DNA from 3 places in the Brenneria goodwinii genome. Region 2 is predicted to be linked to each of the others. Evidence: predicted binding sites of a transcription regulator. Region 2 holds the regulator's gene; each other region holds the start of a gene.
The links. Region 2 encodes Fur, which represses iron uptake genes when iron is present. Its sites were predicted from a motif close to ATAATAATGAGAACNACTATCAA; they were not measured.
Positions count from the first base shown of each region.

Region 1: the regulator Fur is predicted to act here: its motif matches at 2,253-2,275, upstream of sodA (superoxide dismutase [Mn]).
Region 3: the regulator Fur is predicted to act here: its motif matches at 1,200-1,222, upstream of fepD (Fe(3+)-siderophore ABC transporter permease).

Region 1 is NZ_CP014137.1:4,412,552-4,415,892, reverse strand. Features, by position in the region: gene exaC (acetaldehyde dehydrogenase ExaC) at 1-988, opposite strand, end outside; gene fdhD (formate dehydrogenase accessory sulfurtransferase FdhD) at 1,315-2,133, shown strand; gene sodA (superoxide dismutase [Mn]) at 2,417-3,043, shown strand.
Region 2 is NZ_CP014137.1:2,747,484-2,750,824, reverse strand. Features, by position in the region: gene nagE (N-acetylglucosamine-specific PTS transporter subunit IIBC) at 1-127, shown strand, start outside; gene glnS (glutamine--tRNA ligase) at 300-1,958, shown strand; gene fur (ferric iron uptake transcriptional regulator) at 2,026-2,475, opposite strand; gene fldA (flavodoxin FldA) at 2,803-3,330, opposite strand.
Region 3 is NZ_CP014137.1:5,276,978-5,280,318, reverse strand. Features, by position in the region: gene fepB (Fe2+-enterobactin ABC transporter substrate-binding protein) at 37-1,050, shown strand; gene fepD (Fe(3+)-siderophore ABC transporter permease) at 1,323-2,300, shown strand; gene fepG (iron-enterobactin ABC transporter permease) at 2,312-3,341, shown strand, end outside.

The sequences.
Region 1 (3,341 bases), 1.7 Mb from region 2:
CGCGTTTGATGGCCCGTTCCATAAAGCGATCGTAGATCGACTCCTGAACCAGCGCTCGGCTCGGACAGGTACACACCTCCCCCTGATTAAAGGCGAACAGCGTGAACCCTTCCAACACCTTATCGAAGAAGCTGTCTTCTTTATCCATCACGTCCGCAAAGAAGATATTCGGCGATTTGCCCCCCAGCTCCAGCGTCACCGGCGTCACGTTCTGCGCCGCATAGCCCATGATCTGCTGACCCACTTCCGTCGAACCGGTAAACGCCACTTTGGCGATGCGCTTCGAGGTCGCCAGGTATTCGCCAATCTCGCTGCCCGACCCGTTCACCACGTTAATCACGCCCGGCGGCAAAATATCCTGAATCAACTCCATCAAGACCAGTACCGACATCGGCGTCAGCTTGGCGGGTTTAAGCACGATACAATTCCCCGCCGCCAGCGCGGGCGCCATCTTCCAGCAGGCCATCAATAGCGGGAAGTTCCAGGGAATAATCTGGCCGACCACGCCAAGCGGCTCGTGGAAATGATAGGCGACGGTATCGCTGTCGATTTCGCTGATGGCCCCCTCCTGAGAACGGATACAGGCGGCGAAATAACGGAAGTGATCGATCGCCAGCGGAACATCCGCGCCGCTGGTTTCCCGAATGGGCTTACCGTTATCCCAGGTTTCCACCATGGCCAGCCGTTGAAGGTTCTGCTCCATTCTGTCGGCAATGCGGTTCAGCAGCAGAGCGCGCTGCTGCACGGACATGGCGCCCCATTCGGCTTTCGCCTTGTGGGCCGCATCCAGCGCGTGATCGACATCCCGCGTGGTGGAACTGGCAACTTCGCACAGAGGCTGGCCGCTCACCGGCGTCAGATTAACAAAATACTGTCCTCCTGCCGGTGGAACCCACGCTCCGCCGATAAAGTTGTCATAACGTTTTTTCAGATTAAGCGCGTCATACTCACCGGTCGTCGCCCGGCTTTCAGAGATGTCATAGGCCATTTCAATCTCCTTCTCGCGGTCTGGGTACGCGGCGGAGCCGCGGTGAAAAAAGAGGCAGTGTGAAAATGATCGCCAAACGTTAATTAAACGTTAAATAGAGAACATGGTTAAATCCTATGCAGCGATCGAGATTTATGACAGTTTCCGGCAAAGGAGAATATTGACTCTTCGAAGTAAGTCACATTTTTGCAACCATAAAGAAACAAATTGACAACCATGGCCACGCGCCCGATCGCTGTTTGCAGAGAAAAGTTCGCATCGGCCAGGAGGCAGTGAAATAATAGCGGGATGAATCAGCGGCACTTACTTACTCATAGGGACTTCAGGTGAAAGGCGTTAATCCACAAACCGTCACGCTTCCTACAGGAACATGCCAACGCACGGTAAGCCATCAGGGCGCGCTAACGCAGCCGCAGACCGACTGGCTGGCCGAAGAAGTACCGGTGGCGCTGGTCTATAACGGTATTTCTCACGTGGTGATGATGTCGTCGCCGAAAGACCTGGAGCTGTTTGCTTTGGGGTTTTCGCTGTCGGAAGGCATCATCCAGTCGCCGCAGGAGATTTACGGCATCGATGTTCAACCCGTGTGCAACGGCATTGAAGTGCAAATCGAGCTTTCCAGCCGCCGCTTCGCCGGTTTAAAAGAACGGCGCCGGGCGATGGACGGCCGTACCGGATGCGGCGTCTGCGGCGTGGAACAGCTGGCCGAGATCGGCAAACCCATTACGCCCTTGCCGTTTACGCAAACCTTCTCTCTTGGCAATCTGGAATCCGCGTTGACGCAGTTGAAGAACGTGCAGCAGGTGGGCCAATTAACGGGCTGTACCCACGCCGCGGCCTGGATTACGCCGGAAGGAACGCTCAGCGGCGGCTGTGAAGATGTCGGGCGCCACGTCGCGCTGGATAAGCTGCTTGGCATGCGCGCCAAAAACCCGTGGCGCCAGGGCGCCGTGCTGGTTTCCAGCCGGGCCAGCTATGAGATGGTGCAAAAGTCCGCCATGTGCGGCGTAGAGATCCTGTTTGCGGTTTCCGCCGCAACCTCGCTGGCCGTCGAGGTCGCCGAGCGCTGCAATTTGACGTTGGTGGGATTCTGCCGGCCAGGGCGCTCCACCATCTATACTCATCCGCAAAGACTGTATGAGTGAGTAGGCCGGCGGCACAAAGCGGACTTCTGGCTTTAGATTGATTTGTTTTACCTCATAGCCTAACCACATAAGCGCTTGTTATACGGGGCTAAGCAGGCAAACGTCATCCTCTCCCAACAAGAATAATCATTTTCAATATCATTTAATTAACTATAATGAACCTAATTCTTACGCGGTGCTAACATAAAGCGGTGCCGCTATATTTTGTGTACTAGAATAATTGTGTACGATACCTCGTTTCAGTACTACACACTTAAGTACTACAACCACGGAGATGCCAAACATGAGTTATTCACTACCATCCCTGCCTTATGCTTATGACGCGCTGGAGCCACATTTCGACAAACAAACGATGGAAATCCATCACTCCAAGCACCACCAGACTTACGTCAACAATGCTAATGCAGCGCTGGAATCCCTGCCTGAGTTCGCCAAACTGCCTGTTGAAGAACTGATCACGCAGTTGGACAAAGTACCGGCAGAGAAAAAAACCGCGTTACGCAACAACGCCGGCGGTCACGCCAACCACAGCCTGTTCTGGAAAGGTCTGAAACTGGGCACGACGTTGACTGGCGATCTGAAAGCCGCGATTGAACGCGATTTCGACAGCGTCGACGCTTTTAAAGAAAAATTTGAACAGGCTGCCGCCACTCGATTTGGCTCCGGCTGGGCCTGGCTGGTTCTGAAAAACGACGGCAAACTGGCGGTTGTTTCCACCGCCAACCAGGATAGCCCGCTGATGGGCGAAGCCATTTCCGGCGTATCCGGCTACCCAATCGTAGCGCTGGACGTGTGGGAACACGCTTACTACCTGAAATATCAGAACCGCCGCCCTGACTACATCAAAGCGTTCTGGAACGTCGTCAACTGGGACGAAGCAGCCAAACGTTTCGCCGAAGCGAAAAAATAATCTGCGCTATTGACCTACTATCGGTGGATAAAAAACCGGAATAGCGGATCGTTATTCCGGTCAGACTGCCGACAAACCATCTGATTCCAACCCCACCGCAAGCCTCTCCCTTCACTGGGAGAGGCTTGCGGTGGGATTGCTAACGGCAACGTTTTGGACGTTGTCATCAAACTCACCGGAATAACCGTTCGTCGCAAGCGACGTTGAAAATTTCTCCCGGAAATTTTTTATTGCCCTTCTCCCGCCTATTTTTCCAACACCGCCCCATCAGCTAAAAAGTTAAAGTATTGTTACTTAT
Region 2 (3,341 bases):
TGACAAACAGGCCAGGCAATTAGGCGCCGCCGGGGTGATTCGCTTGAATAAGCAGAGCGTACAGATTGTGGTGGGCACGCAGGCTGAGTCGATCGCTTCCGCACTGAAGAAAGTCAGCGAAGAATAATGCCGATACCTGCTTTTCACCGTATGTGAATAACGCGGCATAAGGTAAATTTGCGGGATGAGATCGCTATCTCATCCCGTTTTTGTTTTTTAATGAAACTAACGGTTGTTTCCCAGCTTAGCTTGTTGGATCATTAGCGGTTATATGTCGTTATAGCATTGAGGAATCAAGCATGAGTGAGGCTGAAGCCCGCCCAACCAACTTTATCCGTCAGATTATTGATGAAGATCTGGCGTCCGGTAAACATGACCATATTCAGACGCGTTTTCCGCCGGAGCCTAATGGCTATCTGCACATCGGGCATGCGAAGTCTATCTGCCTGAATTTCGGCATAGCCCAGGATTACAACGGGAAATGTAACCTGCGTTTTGACGATACCAATCCGGTAAAAGAAGATATTGAATACGTTGAGTCGATCAAACGTGATGTTAACTGGCTGGGTTTCTCATGGAGCGGCGACGTTCGCTACTCCTCCGATTATTTCGATCAACTGCATCAGTATGCGATTGAGCTAATCGGCAAGGGGCTGGCGTACGTCGATGAACTGACGCCGGAGCAAATCCGCGAATATCGCGGTACGTTGAAGGCGCCGGGTAAAAATAGCCCGTACCGCGACCGCAGCGTGCAGGAAAACCTGGAATTATTCGACAAAATGCGCAACGGCGGCTTTGCCGAGGGGACGGCCTGTCTGCGCGCCAAGATCGATATGGCATCGTCGTTTATCGTGATGCGCGATCCGGTTCTGTACCGGATTAAGTTTGCGGAGCATCATCAGACCGGCAACAAATGGTGCATCTACCCGATGTACGATTTCACCCACTGTATTTCCGATGCGCTGGAAGGCGTGACGCACTCACTGTGCACGTTGGAGTTCCAGGATAACCGCCGTTTATATGACTGGGTGCTGGACAATATCACCATACCTTGCCATCCGCGTCAGTATGAGTTCTCTCGTCTTAACCTTGAATACGCCATCATGTCCAAGCGCAAGCTGAACCTGCTGGTGACGGAAAAAATTGTTGAAGGTTGGGACGATCCGCGTATGCCGACGATTTCCGGCTTGCGCCGCCGTGGCTACAGCGCCGCGTCTATCCGTGAGTTTTGTTACCGCATCGGGGTAACCAAGCAGGATAACAACGTTGAAATGGCGGCGCTGGAGTCCTGCGTACGCGACGATCTGAATGAAAATGCGCCGCGCGCCATGGCGGTGCTCGATCCGGTAAAACTGGTAATTGAAAACCTTCCTTTAGGTCATGAAGAGTGGGTTACGATGCCAAACCATCCGAATAAACCGGAAATGGGCACGCGTCAGGTGGCGTTCAGCCGTGAAGTTTATATCGATCGCGCTGATTTTCGTGAGTCGGCCAATAAGCAATACAAGCGTCTGGTGTTGGGTAAGGAAGTTCGTCTGCGTAATGCCTATGTGATTAAGGCGGAACATATTGATAAAGACGATCAGGACAATATCACAACCATCTACTGTAGCTATGATCCGGATACTTTAAGTAAAGATCCGGCCGATGGCCGTAAAGTAAAAGGCGTTATTCACTGGGTGTCCGTGACGCACGGCCTGCCGGCGGAGTTCCGTCTGTATGATCGTTTGTTCGGCGTTGCCAACCCCGGGGCGGCGGACGATTTCCTGTCGACCATCAATCCGGAATCACTGAAAGTGACCCATGGCTTCGTTGAAGCAAGTCTGGCGCAGGCTGAAGCGGAAAAAGCGTATCAGTTTGAGCGTGAAGGCTATTTCTGTGCCGATCGCGTTTATTCCAGTCCACAGCATCTGGTATTTAACCGTACGGTGGGCTTGCGGGACACCTGGGTAGGATAAGCGTAGGGGTTTGTGCAGGTAAAAGAAAAATAAAACCGCCTCGGCGGTTTTATTTTATGCGGTAGATTTATCTTTTTGCGTCGTGCAGGGTTTCGTCTTCACGGCAATCCCCTCCACTACAATGGCCATACAGATACAAACTGTGGTTGGTCAGTTTGATGTTGTGTCTTTCCGCGATTTCGCGCTGGCGTGCTTCGATATACTCATCACGGAACTCAATGACTTTGCCACAATCCAGGCAAATCAGATGGTCATGATGATGTTGTTGTGTCAGTTCGAAAACTGATTTTCCGCCTTCAAAATTGTGGCGGGTAACGATACCAGCATCATCAAACTGATTCAGTACGCGGTAGACGGTCGCCAAACCAATCTCTTCGCCCATATCAATCAGTTTCTTATATAAATCTTCCGCACTGACGTGGTGGCACTCCGGGTCCTGCAATACTTCCAGAATTTTTAGTCTTGGAAGAGTGACTTTCAGGCCGGCCTTCTTTAATGCGGTGTTATTGTCAGTCATGCGGATTTAGTCCTGTTGCTTACTTATCAATGGAGGCTATCTAGCCTATGACATCGGTCGGCTCAAAAATGCAATAGCGTCTCAATTATAGAACCGTGCATACAAAATGAAAACAATGAAATGTTAACAATATTATTTCCACACACAATATGGATGTACCATGCAATCCATTGTTGGTAGTGGGGTACACCAAAACGAATGCACATAACCGATGTGGGTATTGTACATACTTATAGGAAGAAGTTAGAAAAATGTATCAATCTTTACGAGAGGTTTTTTCTATTAATCCGGCTCTGACAGGAACACTATCAGAGCCGGAAAATCGTCTTAGCCGACCAGTTCTTTCAGATTCAGCTCTTCGCTGATCTGTTTCACCCAGGCGGTGACACGCTCATTGGTCAGTTCGGGCTGACGATCTTCGTCGATGGTCAAACCAACGAAGTGCTTATCATCAACCAGACCTTTAGAGGCTTCAAAGTAATATCCTTCCGTCGGCCAATGTCCGACGATAGTCGCCCCGCGCGGTTCAATAATATCGCGGATGGTGCCCATCGCGTCACAGAAGTACTCGGCATAGTCTTCCTGATCGCCGCAGCCAAACAGGGCAACCAGTTTGCCGGTAAAGTCTATTTCTTCCAGCGTAGGGAAAAAGTCATCCCAGTCGCATTGGGCCTCCCCGTAGTACCAGGTCGGGATACCCAACAGCAAAATATCGAAAGCTTCAAGATCTTCTTTACTGCTTTTGGCGATGTCATGAACTTCGGCAACGTCTGGTCCCAGTTGTTGCTGGATGGTCTTGGCAATGTTCTCGGTATTGCCGGTGTCACTGCCAAAGAAAATTCCTATGAGTGCCATGAATTGAATAA
Region 3 (3,341 bases), 2.5 Mb from region 2:
GTTGTTCGCAGTCTGTAAAGGGGTAGTCAAACGGTTATGCAAGGTAAAAGTCAGCAGCATATTCACAAAATAGTCGCACTTGTTTTCAGTCTGTTCGCCGGCATCCTTATCAGCGGCTGCGACGCACAGGATACGTCGCCGCAGACTTCCACCGACCGGCACGACGGCTGGCCGCGAACCATACAAACATTTAAAGGCCCGCTGACGCTGCAACAACCGCCGCAGCGGATCGTCTCCACCAGCGTGACCCTCAGCGGCACGCTGCTCGCCATTAATGCGCCGCTGATTGGCTCCGGCGCCACCAGCCCCCGCAGCATGATGGCGGATAATCAGGGCTTCTTCTTGCAATGGGGCCATCTGGCCGCAGAGCGCGGCGTAAAACCGCTTTATATCTCTGAACCGAATGCCGAAGCCGTCGCGGCGGCGGCGCCCGATCTGATCGTCATTGCCGCCACCGGCGGGGATTCGGCGCTCAAACTGTATGAACAATTGTCGGTTATCGCGCCGACGCTGGTGATTGATTACGGTGATAAAAGCTGGCAACAGCTGACGCTGCTGCTCGGCGAGGCAACCGGTCATGAAGCCGATGCGCAGCGCGTCATCAGCCAGTTCGAACAGCGGGTGCTCGCCGTCAAACAGGCTATCCAACTGCCGCCGCAGCCCGTTTCGGCGCTGGTGTATTATGAGGACGGCCGCGGCGCCAATATCTGTACCGCGGCATCGGCGCAGGGGCAGTTGCTGAACGAACTGGGATTCCAGCTCGCGACGCTTCCCGCCAATATCAAAACGGGAACCTCGCAGGGCAAACGTCTGGATATCGTGCAGATCTCCGGCGAAAACATGGCCGATAGTCTTAACGGCAAGTCGCTGTTGCTGTTCGCCGCGGATAACAGAACAGTCTATCGACTGATAGGAAATCCTTTCCTTAGCCACCTGGAACCGGTGATTAAAAATCAGGTGTGGGCCTTGGGATTAGATACGTTCCGGCTGGATTATTACAGCGCCAGCAATATGCTGGATAGTATTGAACGCCAGTTCGGCAAACCATAGGCAACGCATCCCCGATGTCAGGCCTAGTGGCGGGCATCGGGAACATCCGCCCGGCGCACGACTGGATACCCCGCGCCGACAATCCCCTTAACTCCGGGTTTACGTCAATGTATTTGATAAGTCGCGCATGCTAACATGGCGGCACAGTTACACTAATGATAATAATTATTATATTCATTCTTTGATGAAGGGAGTGTTCATTGAGGATGTCATGTCACCGTTCCCATTTTGACGCCGCCAATAACATATCGAGTTTTCCCCGCCCTAATCACATGAGGCGTTTGTCCGGTATCATGGTATGCCTGCTGATTATTGCCGCCGGCGCGGTCGCCAGCCTGATGCTAGGCGCCAAATCCATTTCGCCGGAGGTGGTCTGGATGAGCCTTACCGGGCAACTCGACAATGCGGACAGCACCATCATTCTTAACGCCCGTTTGCCGCGTACGCTGGCGGGCATTATCGCCGGTATGGCGCTAGGCGGTTCGGGGGCGTTGATACAGGCGCTAACCCGTAATCCGCTCGCCGATCCCGGGATCCTCGGCGTTAACGCCGGAGCAAGTTTCGCCATTGTGATCGGCATTACTTTTTTTGGCATCAACGGCATGGCGGCCTGGCTCGGTTTTGCCTGGCTGGGCGTGCTGGCGACCAGTCTGATGGTTTGGATCATCGGCACACTCAGCGGCGGCCGCATCAATCCCATTCGTTTAACCCTGGCCGGTGTCGCAATAAGCGCCGTACTGACCGGCATCACCTCATCGATTTCGCTGCTGAATCCCGATGCGTTCGACCAGTTGCGCATCTGGGAGGCCGGCACATTAGATATCCGATCTATGCGCCATATCGCGTTGGTCACGCCCACTATCCTGCTGGGCTGCGGGTTGGCGCTGTTCGCATCCCGATCGCTGAATGCGCTCAGTATGGGCGAAGATATCGCCACCGCGCTGGGCACCAGAGTGGTATTCATCCGCGCGATTGCGGTTGTAGCCGTTATGCTGATGTGCGGATCCTCCACCGCGCTGGTGGGGCCGATTGGTTTTGTCGGGCTGATGATCCCCCATATCGCCCGCTGGTGGGCGGGGCCGGATCAGCGCTGGATCCTGATTTACTCCCTGTTATTTGCGCCGGTACTGCTGCTGTGTGCCGATATTGCCGGTCGTTTACTGGTTCCCGGCGAGTTACGGGTATCGGTGGTGACCGCCTTCATCGGCGCGCCGGTACTGATCTGGCTGGTTCGTCGGCGCAAAGTGTAAGGAAACGCAATATGATTGCCAGAACGCTGTACCTCCGCGGCCGCTCAGGAAATCTCTATGCCCGGCTGCCGCTACGCGTGTTAGTTATCAACGGTATAATGCTGCTGTTAAGCCTGTTGCTGATCACGATGGCGGTGAGTATCGGGACTTTACAGTTATCCCCGCTCGATGTCTGGCGGGCCTTCGCCGGCCACGGGGAGCCCGGCGTCATCGCCGTTATTACGCAGTGGCGCGCGCCACGCGCCGTGGCGGCATTGTTGCTGGGGGCCGGACTGGGCGTAAGCGGCGCGATTTTTCAGTCGATCATCCGTAACCCGCTGGGCAGCCCGGATATTATTGGTTTTAACACCGGCGCCTATACCGGCGTGCTGATTACCATCATTTTGCTGCACGGCGGCTACTACCAGATCGCCAGCGGCGCTATGCTGGGCGGCATCGTTACCGCGGCATTGGTCTATCTGCTGGCCTGGCGGGGCGGCATTATCGGCTTTCGCCTGATTATCGTCGGTATTGCCATCAGCGCGATTCTGATGGCATTGAATACCTGGCTGATCATTACCGGTTCGCTGGAAAGCGCGATGACGGCGAAGCTATGGGCAACCGGCTCGCTGAACGGCATGACCTGGGTAAAAGCCCAGCCCGCCATCCTGCTGATCCCCATGGCGATCGCCGCCGCGCTGTTGATGGGCAAACGTCTGCAACTGCTGGAAATGGGCGATGATAGCGCCAGGGCGCTGGGCGTGAACGCCGAAGCCAGCCGCCTGTGGCTGATGTTGTTCGGCATCATCCTGACCGCCGTCGCCACCGCCACCGCCGGCCCGATCTCTTTCATCGCCCTGGCCGCACCGCAGATTGCCCGGCGCATGACCCAGTCCAGCACGACCCCCTTGTTTTCCGCCGCGATGGTCGGCGCCATTTTGTTGCTGACGGCGGATATTGTCGCCCAGAACGCCTTTGCCAATATTCAGCTTCCGGTTGGCGCGGTGACCGTCAGCATTGGGGGAGTTTATCTGATTTGGCTGCTGATCCGTGAAGCACGCC